Regions from separate parts of the Ruegeria sp. BHSA191 genome, predicted to be linked through region 1. Evidence: riboswitches for the same ligand, from Rfam matches in the RefSeq annotation. Region 1 holds a riboswitch; the other holds the start of a gene.
The links. A riboswitch is a leader RNA that binds a small molecule or an ion and turns the genes downstream of it on or off. The one in region 1 is predicted to bind cobalamin.
Positions count from the first base shown of each region.

Region 1 (7,109 bases):
CGGATATCGGCCTGCAGCCGGTCGCGCCGCTTGGGGTCCAGCCCGTCGGCGTTCGAGAACTCGTCCAGCAGCGATTCCAACCGCACCATGCGGTCGGGCGTGCTGCTCTGCTTCATCGGCGGCGGGATGTGGCCCAGCGTGACGGCCCCGATCCGGCGCTTGGCCTGCGCGGCTTCGCCCGGATCGTTCACGATGAACGGGTAGATCACCGGCAGATCGCCGATCAGCGCCTCGGGCCAGCATTCCGCCGAGAGCGCCACCGATTTGCCCGGCAGCCATTCCAACGTTCCGTGTGCGCCGATATGAATCAGCGCATCCGTCCCCAACCCGTGCCTCAGCCACAGGTAAAAGGCCACATATCCGTGCCGGGGCGTGCGCGACAGGTCGTGATATTCGTCGTCCCGCAATTCCGGCGTGCCGCGTTCGGGCTGCAGCGCCACCAGCGCCTTGCCGCGCCGAAGCGCGGTGAAGTGGAAGGCCCCATCGGCGCAGGCCGGGTCATCCTCGGGCGCACCCCAGACGGTTTCCAGATCGGCGCGCAACGCTTCTGGCAGTTGCGCAAGTGCGGCGCGGTAGGCCGAGACCGGCCATGAAATCCGGGCGTCCAGCAGCGTGTCGGCAATCGGCTGGGCGGGGGCGGTGTCATACCCCGCGCCCTGCAGGTCGGACAGGATCGCCTCGGCCGAGGCCAGCGCGTCCAGCCCCACCGCATGGGCCATCTGCCAGTCCTTGCCGGGATAGGTGGACAGGACCAGCGCGGGTACCTGTTGCGCCTTTGGTTTCTCGGCCAGCTCCACCCAGGCCATCGCCCGGTCGACGATGGCGGCAATCCGGTCGGGCTCGGGGCGGTGGGCGAAGCGGGAATATTCCAGGTGTGGGTCGCGCTTGCCCGGTTCCTTGAACGAGGCGACACCGGCCGAGATGCGCCCGTCCACCTCGGGCAGCACAACATGCATGGCCAGATCGGCAGGCGACAGGCCGCGCTCGGCCTCAGCCCAGGCCTTGCGGCGCGAAGTGGCCAGAGCGACCTGAAACACCGGCACGCCCGCCTCGTCCAAGGGCGATGTGCCCGACGCGCCCTTGCCCGAAAACGAGGTGGCATTGATGATGGCCGAGGGCGCCATCGCTGGGATGTTCTCAGCCAGCCATTGCGCCGCCGCAGGCGCTTTGAGCGAGGGTGCGAACAGCCCCACCGCCTGATGACCCCGCGCGCGGATTTCCCGGATCAGGGCCGCGACCGGCGCGGTATCGGCCGAAGTCAGGTAGGCGCGGTAGAAGGTTACGACAATGCGCCGGCCTTCGCCTGCGAAGGCGTCCTCGGGCGCGATTACGCCGCGATCCGGGCACCACGCTCCGCATTCGGGCAGGGTCTTGGCCCCCATCACGGGCCCGGCATAGAGCCCCGCCGCCAGCGCCATCTGCGCCAGTGCGGCTTGGGCCGCGACCTCGCCACCGGTGTCGCACAGATGCGCCAGTCGCCGCAGGGTCGAGACCGGCAGGGTCGAATAATCGTCCAGCCGCGTATCCTCGCGCCCGTCGGCGGGCAGCACCGCCAGCGCGATGCCCTTGGCCTGCGCCAGCGCCAGCACCTGCTGCAACCCGTAGGACCAGTAGGGCACGCCGCCGATCAGCCGGATCAGGATGCCCTTGGCGCCCTCCAGCGTCTGCTCGACATAGGTATCGACCGATAGTGGATGTTTCAGCGCCGTCAGGTTCGCCAGCCGCAACGAGGGCATCCGCCCCTCGGGCCCGCCGCCGCGATGCCAGCCGGCCGCGAAAGCACCCAGATCGCTATCCGAAAAGGACAACACCACCAGATCCGCCGGGCTCTGGCCCAGATCGGTCGGGGTCTCGGTTTCTTCGAGCCCGTGGCTTTCGCGGAAGACGACGTGCATTGGTGCTTACTCGGCGGCCTCGGTGACGCCTGTCAGGATGCCACGGATCGCGGATTCGTCGATGTCGTGATGCTCGGCGATGACCACAAGGCGCGAGCGGCGCTCTTCGTCCGGTTTCCACGGGCGGTCATACTGGTGCCGCACCCGCGCGCCGACCGCCTGGACCAGCAGACGCATCGGCTTGCCCTGAACGGCGGCATAGCCCTTGACCCGCAGGATGTTCAGCTCGTTCGCCAGACGTTCGATATTGGCGACCAACTGCGCCGGGTCGGTCTGTTCGGGCAGTTCGACCACGATGCTTTCGAAATCATCATGTTCGTGGTCGTCATGGCCATCGTGATGCGAGGGGCGGGCGTCCATGTCGTCCTCGGCCGCGGCGCCTAGCCCCAGCACCACGCGCACGTCTACCGCACCTTCGGCCACTTCGACCACGGGCAGGGGGCGGGGCGCCTCGGCGGCGATGATCTCGCGCGCTTTGGCCACGCCTTCGGGGCCGGCCAGGTCGGGCTTGGTCAGCAGGATGATGTCGGCGCACGAGATCTGGTCCTCGAACACCTCGGACAGGGGTGTTTCGTGGTCGATCGAGTCATCGGCCATGCGCTGGGCGTCCACCGCCGCGACATTCGGGGCAAAGCGGCCTGCGGCCACGGCCTCGGCATCGGCCAGGGCGATCACGCCGTCCACGGTGATCTTGGAACGGATATCGGGCCAGTCGAACGCCTTGAGCAGCGGTTTCGGCAGGGCCAGACCGCTGGTTTCGATCAGGATGTGATCGGGGCGCGGGTCCAGCGCCATCAGCGCCTCGATCGTGGGGATGAAGTCATCGGCCACGGTGCAGCAGATGCAACCATTGGCCAGTTCCATGATGTTTTCCGCCGGGCATTCGGGGATGGCGCAGCTCTTCAGGATTTCGCCATCGACACCCACATCGCCGAATTCGTTGACCACCACGGCCAGGCGCTTGCCCTGCGGGTTCTGCATCAGGTGGCGGATCAGCGTGGTCTTGCCCGAGCCGAGAAAGCCGGTGATGACGGTGACGGGAAGTTTTTCGAGGGTGCTCATGCTCAGGCTCCAATCGGGGGAATGCGGGCGGCGCAGTTCTTGCGGAAATGTTCGGGGCGGTCACGCCATCTCACAAGGCCATCTTCGGTGGCCAGGTACTTGGTGGCGCCTTCGACGATGATTTCGACATGGTCGGATTCGTTCAGGTTCTCATAGACGAAGGTCCAGCGAGACGGCCCGCCGCGCAAAACGATCGAGCAGCCCTGATCGCAGTTAGACAGGCATTCGACCGGCTTCAGGGTGATGCCTTCGGGCAGGTCGGCTGCGGCCAGCGCCTTGTGCAGCAGCGTGCCGGGGCGCTGGGCGTCATCCTCGATGGGCAGCCCGCGTCGGCAGGTGGTGCAGACCAGCAGTTCGACTGGTGAGGTCTCGGTCACGTCTCTCATCCCCCCTCAATTGGTTGTCGGGGGACGGGGTATGCGCGGGCCACGTTGCCGACATGGGCCCGACACCGGAACACCCCGTCCGGTTTGTCTTCGGGCGTTGGCAGGTCTCCCGGCTTGCGGATGTCAGAGCGGTGCTCTGTCGGATGTCCCGCCTTCCCGGCCTGCGGCCAGTGGCATTTGGGCACCCTCTCCGGTCACGGTCGCGGGGGCGGCTGCGTTTGACGGAAAACCGCTGACGCATTCCCTTTTCATCTGCTTGCACAGACACCAACGCAAGCGACATGCGGCACGGGCAGGGGGGTTGTCAAGCGCGCGGGGCCAAGTGCCTTGCCTCGGATCGAAAAAGCGACTTGCCAGGATCAATCCGCGGCATCGCTGGCCAGGCAGTCGCGCAGCCAGGCCAGGAACAACTGGGCAGGGATGGACGGAGGCGCCGCGCTGACGCTGCGGATCAGGTAATGCGACTGGGCAAAGGGAATCGCCGGCCCCGCAATCCGGATCGGCGCACCCTGGGCGATGGCGTTGCGCGCGAACCGCTCCAGAACGGTGGCGTAGCCCGCGCCGGCCATCACCAGTTGCAGCGCCGTGACGGTCGTATCCGCCGAATGGCGCGCGGGGCGGTCGGGCAGGTCGATGCCCGTGGCCTCGAAGTACCGCGCCCAGTTGTCCTCGTACCCCAGAATGTGGATCAACGGGCCGTTTTGCAGGTCTGGCGACGAGTCCTGCGCCCGGCAGACGGGCACCAGCCGTTCCGAGCACAGTCGGTCCGCCGCAACACCGGGCCAGTCGCCATAGCCCAGCCGGATTTCCACGTCTACATCCGCGGGCGCGGCCGAGTCGTTCCAGATATGTGACACCAGCCGCACCGGGATCTCGGGGTGCTGAGCGCTGAACGCGGGCAGCTCGGCCGCGATCCAGTAGGTCATCGTCGATATCGCCGCCCGGATGGTCAGCGCCTGCCGCGAGGCGGGGCCGAACAAGCTGTTGGTGGAAAGCGCGATATCCGACAGCGCCCGGCGCACGGTCAGCGCATAGGACTGGCCCAGCTCGGTCAGCGACAGGTGTCGCGCGTTGCGGGCAAAAAGCGGCTGCCCGAGGTCCGCCTCGAGTGAGCGGATATGCAGCGATACCGCCGTCTGGGTCAGGCCCAATTCTTGCGCGGCGGTGGTGAAATTCAGGTGGCGGGCGGCGGCCTCGAAGCTACGCAGCCACGCCGGATTGGGCAGGCGGTCCATTTAGCACCAAAATAATTTTTGTATAGATAGCTTTATTATTCGTTTCTTTTGTCGATGGGCAACGGAAATACTCGGGCCAACGAAAACGCGCCTGCGGGAGGGCAGAACATGAAGGTCGGGTTCATCGGTTTGGGCAATGTGGGGGGCAAGCTGTCGGGGTCGCTGCTGCGCAACGGTATCGACCTGACGGTGTACGACCTGAACCCCGATCTTGTGGCGGAATTCGCGGCCAAGGGGGCCAAGGCCGGCGAAAGCCCGGCCCAGATGATGCGCGATTGCGATGCGGTCATCACCTGCCTGCCGTCGCCCGCTGCCTCGGACGCGGTGATGCAGCAGATGCTGCCCGAGGTGAGCCAGGGCAAGATCTGGATGGAGATGTCCACCACCGATGAGGCCGAGGTCAAACGGCTTGGGGCCATGGTGATCGAACGCGGCGGCGCGGCGGTGGACTGCCCGGTTTCGGGCGGGTGCCACCGGGCGGCCACGGGCAATATCTCGATCTTCGCGGGCTGCGACCGGGCCACGTTCGAGCGGATTCTGCCGTTCCTGACGACGATGGGCCGGCGCATCCTGCATACCGGCGATCTGGGCACTGCCTCGGTTCTGAAGGTGTTGACCAACTATCTGGCCACAGCCAACCTGATCACCTGCGCCGAGGCGCTGGTGACCGCCAAGGCCGCCGGGATGGACCTGAACACCACCTACGAGGCGATCAAGATCTCGTCCGGTACGTCCTTCGTGCATGAGACCGAAAGCCAGGTGATCCTGAACGGCTCGCGCGACATTTCCTTCACCATGGACTTGGTGAAAAAGGATATCGGCCTGTTCCAGGAGGTCGCAGACCGCGCCGGCGTGCCGTTGGAGATGAACCCGTTGATGATCAAGATTTTCGACGACGCCATCGCCCGCTATGGCGCGCGCGAGCTGTCGCCCAACGTCATTCGACGGCTCGAGGATGCAACCGGGCTGAGCATTACCGCGCCCGGTTTTCCGGCCGAGATGCAGGACGATGAACCGGAAGAGCCGGGGTACGAGGTGATTCCGCAAGGCCGAAGCACGGTCTGAACCGACGGTCAGCAAAACGGCGGCCTTCGGGGGGCGTCTTGCGTGAAACCCAAGGTGGCGGTGTCCCCTTGCGCGGCCAAGAACAGTTCGAGCTGGATTTCGACCAATCGGAAGGCAGCGACGCGGAACCAAGTCGGAGCAGTGGAGGCGAGTACCTGTTTTGAAATCGAACCCACTCTGAACTAATGGGTAGTAAAAACCGATACTTAAGCGAATCCCGCATTCTTCGTAACCAAGAAATGTTGCGGGATTTGGTTGCGAACTCTCTCACAACCAAATCGCCTTAACCTTCATCATCTTTTAGTTTTGGTATCCCGAGAATTGGGTCATCATTAGGCTCTGGGAAGATCAACTGGTTTTGCGTTTCCAACAATTGATCGTAGATTTCGGCTTCACTCTCATCAACGGTTTCGTCCGCGTCATCTTCCTCTGTTTCGCTGGGTGGCGCTATCCTCAGTTCGATAGTCAGGCCCCGCTCCATTTTCGCCAACAGAGAGTTAAGTGCCCAAGTCAGTTGCCCTTTTAACTCTCCCTGTTGAGCTTTGGTAGCTTTACCCTCCTTAAGAAGAGATACCACCTTCTTCTCGACTTCTAGTTTGATGGTTTTTTCAATCTTTTTGTCGAAGAACTCCTCGATCTCCTTTGGCGTAAAGGCCTCGATCTGCGCGGTTTCAGCTCGAGTTTTTCTGATTTGCTCGACAGAATACCAGACGCCGATTCCCCAAGTTACGACGCCCCCGAACATGAGAGCTATTTCCTTTGCCATGATAAGGAAAAACAGTGGGTCTGTAGTCGAAATGCTGCCGACAGAAGCTTTTTGATATTGGCCTGTAGCAGTAACAGAAAAGAAGCGAACCATATTTCGGATGTCTGTAAGCTCTCCCAGCATACTTTCGAACTCATTTTCAAAGATTGCGCGCGGTATCTGGAATCCTACTTCGGTCGTACCTTCCGTCGGAGTTGGATAACCGAAACCGAAAAACTTGAGATTTGAGGCAAACTGATTGAGTTGCTGAAAGGTTTGAGTGCGATCAGACGATCGCTTTTGGACGAATTCTCGAGCAACACTTGGCGTCATCGCATTTTCTTGAATTTTTCTGGATATCTCGTCAGCCAGTTCTTGGTCGAAAGTGTCGAACGAAATTTCTAGAACGCGCTCATAGTCTTGCGGAGTGAACTCTGAAACGAATTCTTCGAGTGATTGGCGCAGAGCGGTCAGTTTCTCTGATACTGCGCGCTGGTGCTCCGCGTTCTGTGGTTGGTTCACTAGGTTGTTTAGTGCTCCGTCAAGTTCTTGAAAGCAGCTCTGGGTCGCTACTTGGCTTTCCACTCTCAAAATTTTGTCGACGATTTCACTAAGCTTGTCAGTATTCATTTCGGTCCCGATAGAAACAGATGGATGCAATGGGCATGAAGAAAACAGGAATGGCGCGCAACGTAAAGTGGAAGGAAAGTAGCTAGAATAC
Region 1 covers NZ_JBXWSH010000004.1:114,818-121,926, forward strand. The annotation lists gene cobN (cobaltochelatase subunit CobN) at 1-1,895, opposite strand, end outside; gene cobW (cobalamin biosynthesis protein CobW) at 1,902-2,957, opposite strand; gene AC2FNS_RS05885 (DUF1636 family protein) at 2,960-3,343, opposite strand; cobalamin riboswitch at 3,426-3,630, opposite strand; gene AC2FNS_RS05890 (LysR family transcriptional regulator) at 3,703-4,578, opposite strand; gene AC2FNS_RS05895 (NAD(P)-dependent oxidoreductase) at 4,687-5,643, shown strand; gene AC2FNS_RS05900 (hypothetical protein) at 5,927-7,018, opposite strand.

Region 2 (7,109 bases), on a different contig from region 1:
CAACGGCGACGCGCTGCAAGGCACGTTGCTGGGTGATTGGGCCGCCGACCAGCCCGGCCCTCAGCATCCTCTGTTGTCGGCTTTCGAGAAACTGGGCTATGACGCAATCGCGCTTGGCAACCACGATTTCAGCTTCGGGCTGCCCGTTCTGGAAGCCATCGTCGAACACGCGCCGTTTCCGGTGCTGTGCGGCAATCTCCGGCGCATTGGACGGGCGCAGGCCTGGCAGCCCTGGACCGTACTAACACGTCGGATTCGGGTCGGCGGCCAAGAGGTTCCGCTGCGCGTCGGCGTTTTTTCGATCCTGCCGCCGCAGACCGCCCGGTGGGAAGCGCACCATCTGGACGGGCAGGTCGAGGTCGCCGATTCGATTTCCACCGCCCGGACCTGCATTGCCGAACTGCGCGACCGCGGCTGTGACCTGGTGATTGCCCTTGCCCATTCCGGCCTTGGTGACGCCGAACCTGCCCCCATGTCCGAAAACGTGGTGATCCAGCTGGCGGCTCTGGCCGGCGTGGATGCCATCGTGGCCGGGCACACGCACATGCTGTTTCCCGCAGACGTCCCGGACCCGGTGGCCAGCATGGACCTGCAAAACGGTCTGATCCACGGCAAGCCCGTGGTCATGCCCGGAACCGCCGGAACGCATCTGGGCGTGATCGACCTGACGCTGGAGCGAGATGCGACAAGGTGGAAAATCGTCGCGAAATCCGGCCGACTTCGCTCTGTTCAGCCTGCGCAGCCGGATGCGGGGCCTGTGCCCGAAGACCCCGAGATGATGCAAGTGTTCCAAACCGGACACGCACGGACACGCCGCCGTGCGGCATCGCCGGTCGGGCGGACGGAGCAGGCCATGCACAGCTATTTCACTTTCTGCGGGCTGGATCGCGGCCTGACCTTGGTCGCCGCCGCCCAGGCCGCAGCGCTGCGGCCGGTTCTGAAAGAGTCGAAGTTGGAAAACCTTCCGCTGCTGTCGAGCGTAGCACCCTCCAAATTCGGGGGTCGGGCCGGGCCACGCCATTTCACCGATGTTCCGCGGGGCGACGTGTTCCTGCGCCACGTGTCGGATCTGCATGTGTTTCCCAATGAGTTGCGGGCGGTCGTCGTTACCGGTGCGCAGTTGCGGGATTGGCTGGAAATGTCGGCAGCAGTCTACCGGCAAATCGACGGCGCCCGCGAAGCAGACCTGATAGACCCGCAGGCGACCGGGCACAATTTTGACGTCCTGCACGGGGTGACCTACGAAATCGATCCGTCATGCCCGCCGCGTTTCGACCTTGGGGGACACCGGACCGGTAACGAGAATGGGCGGATACGAAACCTTTGCCATCACGGCACCCCGGTCACGCCGGAACAGGCCTATGTCGTGGCCGTCAACAACTATCGGGCCAATGGCGGTGGCAATTTCCCGATCCTGCGGCAAAGTCCGGCGATCCAGATGCCGCGCATGAATATCCGCGCGATCGTCCGGGATTACCTGTCCGGAGCGCTGGAACGCGATCCGCTCGAAGATGCTCCGGCCAGCTTTTCCCTGACCGGTTTCCACGGGCGTGCGGCCGTGCTGCGCACCGGACCGGGCGCCGAGAAATACCTGGATGAACTGGCCGCTTTCAGCCCCGAGCTGCTTGGGTTGGACGACCAGGGCTTTCTCCGGATTCGGCTGTGGCCGTGACGGGTTGCCAAGCGCCTGCGTGATGCCTATATCGGCGGTCGAGAGGTTGGCGCGGGCAAGCGCCTCGCCAACCTGGTCAGGTCCGGAAGGAAGCAGCCACAACGAGCCCCGCTTGGGTCGCTGTCCAACCTCTCACTTGATGCCGTCATGGCACACTGTTTTCCGATCATTCCCTGATGCAGGGCCGCCGGACTGGTCGTCAGGCAATCAGCCGCGGCCAGATTGCGCGGCTGCGCCGGGCGAAGGCGCCGACATGGCCGACCTCGCGCAGGCCGAAGGCGGCCGGGGTCAATAGATGACGCCGCGCCGCAGGCCCGTACAACTCGACCAGCCGCCAGACCGCGGGCGGCGGAACCGTCTGATCATCCTCCAGGGCGATGACGTCCACCGGGGCCGTCATTCGGCCCCAATCGGCCGGCGGAAGCGTGTCGCCTAGTTCCGGCAGATAGCTGTCGGGTGACGTACACCACTTGCGCCACTGCCAATAGACCCCGGATGGCAGGTCGGACCCGAACCCAAGCATCCGCCCCGGCAGATAGCCCAGCAGACGCACCAGAGGCGGCACATGACCATACCAGAACAGGCTCGCCAACCCTTTGTAGGGCCAGGGATGATCGGCCAGGGTCACCAGCCCCGAACACACGCAAATCATCCGGTCGATCCGGTCGATCCCGGGCTGAAGCGGCCCCAGCATCCCGCCAACCGAATGACCGATGACCCAAAGCTTGGCATCGGGATAGCGCCGCCGCATCTCGGCCTGCGCCGCCGGCATGTCCTTCAGCGCCCAACCGGCCATAGTGGCATCCGAGTCTTTCAGGCGCCGTTTCAGAGATGTCCCGAAATCGCGATAGTCATAGGTCAGGCAGGCCATGCCCCGTTCAGCGGCCAGCCACCGCGCGAAATGCTGGTAGTAGTCCCGCGGCACGCCGGTTGCCCCGTTCAGTACGACAGCGATTTCCGGCCTGGCCATCGGTGCATAGAGCCGCGCCGACAGGTTTGCCTCGCTCGCCGAAAACTCGAAATCCTCGACTTTCACGGTCTGCTGCGAATCCAACATCCATGCCTCCAAGCGCTCTGGACCGATTGGTCTAATCATTGCATCTGGACCGATCGGTCCAGCCCTGTCAAGATGCGTGCAAGATGACCCGACGTCCGCAAAACACCCGCGATCGCCTGACCCAGACCGCCGCCCGGCTGTTCCAGCGCTCGGGCTACAACGGTGTCGGCCTGACCGAGATCCTGACCGAGGCCCGGGCGCCCAAAGGCTCGCTGTACCACCATTTTCCAAAGGGAAAGCAGGATCTTGCCCTCGCTGCGGCCAGCTGGGCTTCGGACGGGATGCGCGACATGATCGCGGCGGCGTTCAACGACGCGCAGGATTTCCGCGCAGGGGTCACCACCCTTTGCCACAAGATCGCGAAACTGTTCGACACCTCGCCGCAATGGGAGACCTGCCCGATCGCCGCCACCCTGTTCGAAAGCCCCGACAACCGGGCCTTCCGCGACCATGCCGACCGGCTGTACGAAAGCTGGATCGACGAGGTGCGCGGCCACGCGGAACGGTTCGGCGTCGCGCATCCTGACATGGCGGCCGACACCCTGTTCATCATGATGCAGGGCGGCTGGCAACTGGCGCGCGCGCGTCGGGATTCGAATGTGCTGCGCCGGTTGCCCGAGCATGTCCCGTGGGACCGGTTCCAGCCGCGCGACTGAATGCGGCTTGACTCGGCCCGACCCTGACCGCTAGCGATTGGGTGATGGTTCCCGCGCCTTCAGCCGGGATGAAAAGGGAACACGGTGCGGCCCCCCCCGGGACAATCGGAACGGGCCAATGCCGGGACTGCCCCCGCAACTGTAGGCGGAGAGCGATGCCGAGATACCACTGACCGCAAGGTTGGGAAGGTCGGCAAAGCAACGACCCGCAAGTCAGGAGACCTGCCATCAAACGTGAAACCGAAACTCGGACGGGGTGTCCGGGCAGGGTCTGGCCGTGAAATCGGCTGTCCGCCCCGGTCCGCCCCGCCCAGCGCGCGGAGGGCGCATCATGATCTGGAAGACCAACACGCACGAATTTTCCGCAACCGTCTGCCAACGCACGGGCAGTACCTGCCCGGCGCTGACGCATCTGGCCCGGTCGGTCGCGCAGGCGGTCGCGGCGGCCGACGCGGCAACCTCGCCCGATTTCCGGGTGGAAGGCAGCAGCGAACTGACCCATTGCACGCCGGGCTGCATGGCCCGCTTTGACGCTCGCGCCGACCTGATCCGGGTGTATTGCGGCGCACGCGAAGGGGCAGATACGCAAAGCTTGGACGCCTATGCCGACCTGATGTTCAATGATCAGGCCGATGCCTGCCTCGCGCAGGGGCTGGACACGTCACCCTGCGCGATGCTGCAGGCGGTCGCGCTGGATCCCACCACCCTGGCGGAACACGCCTTGCCGGCAGTCATCTGACGGTCAGTCCGGGGTAGCAACCCGAGCCGGCGCCACGGCCCAGAGCAACTGCGCCTCGGTTTCCACGGCGCAGGGGCGAACGGCCCGCAGGCGTTTGAGCGCCGGTTCCGGGGCTTCGCCACATTCGATCATCAGGCGCAGAAAGGCCATGCCGGATCGTCCACAGCCCCCCCGGCAATGCACCAGAACTCGCCCGCCGCCGCTCAGCGCATGGCGGGCGGCGGCGCTGACTGGCGGCCACTGGCCGTCAAAGTCATCCCCCGGCGCCGAAAAATCGGCGACCGGCATATGCGCCCAGCGGCTAGCACGCCCTTGGATGTCCGATCCGAAATCTCCCGCCCCCACGGCGACCATCTCGGCCAGGGTCGTCATCGAGATCACAAGACCCGGCGCCCAGCCCCCGATCAGGTCCAGGTCGCCGCGGTAGTCGCCGCCTCCGCCGGGTATCGAGGTCAGGGCAAGCGAACCGCCCCCGACCTGCAGGGCATGAACAACCAGATTGGACATCGAAACCACCCCTCGGGAAACGCATCACTGAAACTATTGGTCCAGTATGGCCCAACCAGCGCCACCGCCAAAGCGAAAAACCTGCACCGGCGCTGTGGACGCGGGGCACCGGGAACTCTACCCTGCATCGTCAGTACGAATCCGTCAGAGCAGACATGACCACACAGTCCAGCCCCGCCTATCAGGTTCTCGCCCGAAAATACCGCCCGGAAACCTTTGCCGACCTGGTCGGTCAGGATGCCATGGTGCGCACGCTGAAAAACGCGTTCGAGGCGGATCGGATCGCGCAGGCCTTCATCATGACCGGCATCCGTGGCACCGGCAAGACAACCACGGCCCGGATCATCGCCAAGGGCATGAACTGTATCGGCCCCGACGGCAATGGCGGACCAACGACCGAACCCTGCGGCCAGTGCGAGCATTGCGTGGCCATCATGGAAGGTCGCCATGTGGACGTGCTGGAAATGGACGCCGCCAGCCGCACCGGCGTGAACGACATCCGCGAGATCATCGACAGCGTGCGCTATCGCGCCGCCAGCGCGCGGTACAAGATCTATATCATCGACGAAGTCCACATGCTGTCGACCAGCGCCTTCAACGCGCTGCTGAAAACGCTGGAAGAGCCACCCGGGCATGTGAAGTTCATCTTTGCCACGACAGAGATCCGCAAGGTTCCGGTCACCGTGCTGTCGCGCTGCCAACGGTTCGACCTGCGTCGGATCGAGCCCGAAGTGATGATCGGCCTGCTGCGCAAGATCGCCACCGCCGAGGGCGCGGAAATCTCGGATGACGCGCTGGCCTTGATCACCCGCGCCGCCGAAGGCTCGGCCCGGGATGCGACCTCGCTGCTGGATCAGGCGATCAGCCATGGCGCCGGCGAAACCACCGCCGACCAGGTGCGCGCGATGCTGGGGCTGGCCGACCGGGGCCGCGTTCTTGACCTGATGGACATGATCCTGCGTGGCGATGCGGCCGGGGCCCTGACCGAACTGGGTGCGCAATATGCCGAGGGCGCCGACCCGCTGGCAGTGCTGCGCGATCTGGCCGAAATCACCCATTGGGTCTCGGTGGTGAAGATCACCCCTGACGCGGCAGAAGATCCGACCGTCTCACCCGATGAGCGCACCCGCGGACAGCAGATGGCCGAGGCGTTGCCGATGCGGGTGCTGACCCGGATGTGGCAGATGCTGCTGAAGGCGCTCGAGGAAGTCTCGGCCGCCCCCAACGCGATGATGGCCGCGGAAATGGCGGTGATCCGCCTGACCCATGTGGCCGATCTGCCCAGCCCGGAAGAGTTGATCAAGCGCCTTCAGGACAGCCCTCCACCGCCCGTCGGCGGGCCGGGGGGCGGCGTTCCGGACGCCGGAAACAGCGCCCCGCCCGTGACCGCGACGGCCTCGGCCCATGCGCCAGCCCCGCGTGGCGTGGGCGGCGCGCCGACGGCGGCGTTGGCCCAGGACGTGCAGACCGCGCTGGCGCGTTATCCAACTTTCGAGCATGTGGTCGAACTGATCCGCGCCAACCGCGACGTAAAACTGCTGGTCGAGGTCGAAAACGGCGTCCGCCTCGTCTCGTACCAGCCGGGACGGATCGAGTTCACGCCCACCGAAAAGGCCCCCACCGACCTGGCCGCGCGGCTCGGGTCCGCTCTGCAGCGCTGGACCGGCAATCGCTGGGCGGTCTCGATCGTCTCGGACGGGGACGCCCCCACAATCGCCGAACTGCGCGACGCGGCCGAGCTGGCGCTGAAGGCCAAGGCCGAAGAACACCCTTTGGTTCAGGCGGTTCTGACACAATTCCCCAAGGCCCGCATCACCCGGATCGAAACCCCTCAGGACCGCGCGGCCAAGGTCGAAACCGAAGCCCTGCCCGAGGTCGAGGACGAATGGGATCCATTCGAGGAAGACTAATCACCCGCGCAGAAGGCGCGCTGCCCTTGTGAAGGACGCAGACGGCCCGTATTTAGGCCGCAATTCGAATGACAGGAGACATACAGATGCTCAAAGGACTCGGCGGTCTGGGCGACATGGCCAAGATGATGAAATCCGCGCAGGAACTGCAGACCAAGATGGCGCAGATGCAGGAAGATCTGAACACCATCATGGTCGTCGGCGAATCCGGCGCGGGCTTGGTCAAGGCCACGGCCTCGGCCAAAGGCGAGCTGAAAGGTCTGGACATCGACCCGTCGATCTTCAACAGCGACGACAAGGAAGTGGTCGAGGACCTGATCCTGGCCGCCATCAAGGACGCGCAGACCAAGGCGGCCGAGCGGTCGCAGGAAGAAATGACCAAGCTGACCGAAAGCATGGGTCTGCCGGCGGACATCAAGCTGCCGTTCTAATCTTCGCCCCTCAAACCCCCGCCGCCAAAGCCACGCAGGACAGGCCATGAGTTCGAACAGTGACATCGACGCCCTGATCGACCTGATGGCCAAGCTGCCGGGGCTGGGGCCGCGCTCGGCCCGGCGGGCGGTGCTGC
Region 2 covers NZ_JBXWSH010000002.1:21,413-28,521, forward strand. The annotation lists gene AC2FNS_RS01990 (bifunctional 2',3'-cyclic-nucleotide 2'-phosphodiesterase/3'-nucleotidase) at 1-1,672, shown strand, start outside; RNA gene ffs (signal recognition particle sRNA small type) at 1,713-1,809, shown strand; gene AC2FNS_RS02000 (alpha/beta hydrolase family protein) at 1,872-2,729, opposite strand; gene AC2FNS_RS02005 (TetR/AcrR family transcriptional regulator) at 2,813-3,385, shown strand; cobalamin riboswitch at 3,414-3,629, shown strand; gene AC2FNS_RS02010 (hypothetical protein) at 3,717-4,124, shown strand; gene AC2FNS_RS02015 (protein-tyrosine phosphatase family protein) at 4,128-4,631, opposite strand; gene AC2FNS_RS02020 (DNA polymerase III subunit gamma/tau) at 4,787-6,541, shown strand; gene AC2FNS_RS02025 (YbaB/EbfC family nucleoid-associated protein) at 6,628-6,972, shown strand; gene recR (recombination mediator RecR) at 7,019-7,109, shown strand, end outside.
Region 2: another riboswitch for cobalamin. It lies ahead of AC2FNS_RS02010 (hypothetical protein); the one in region 1 lies ahead of AC2FNS_RS05885 (DUF1636 family protein).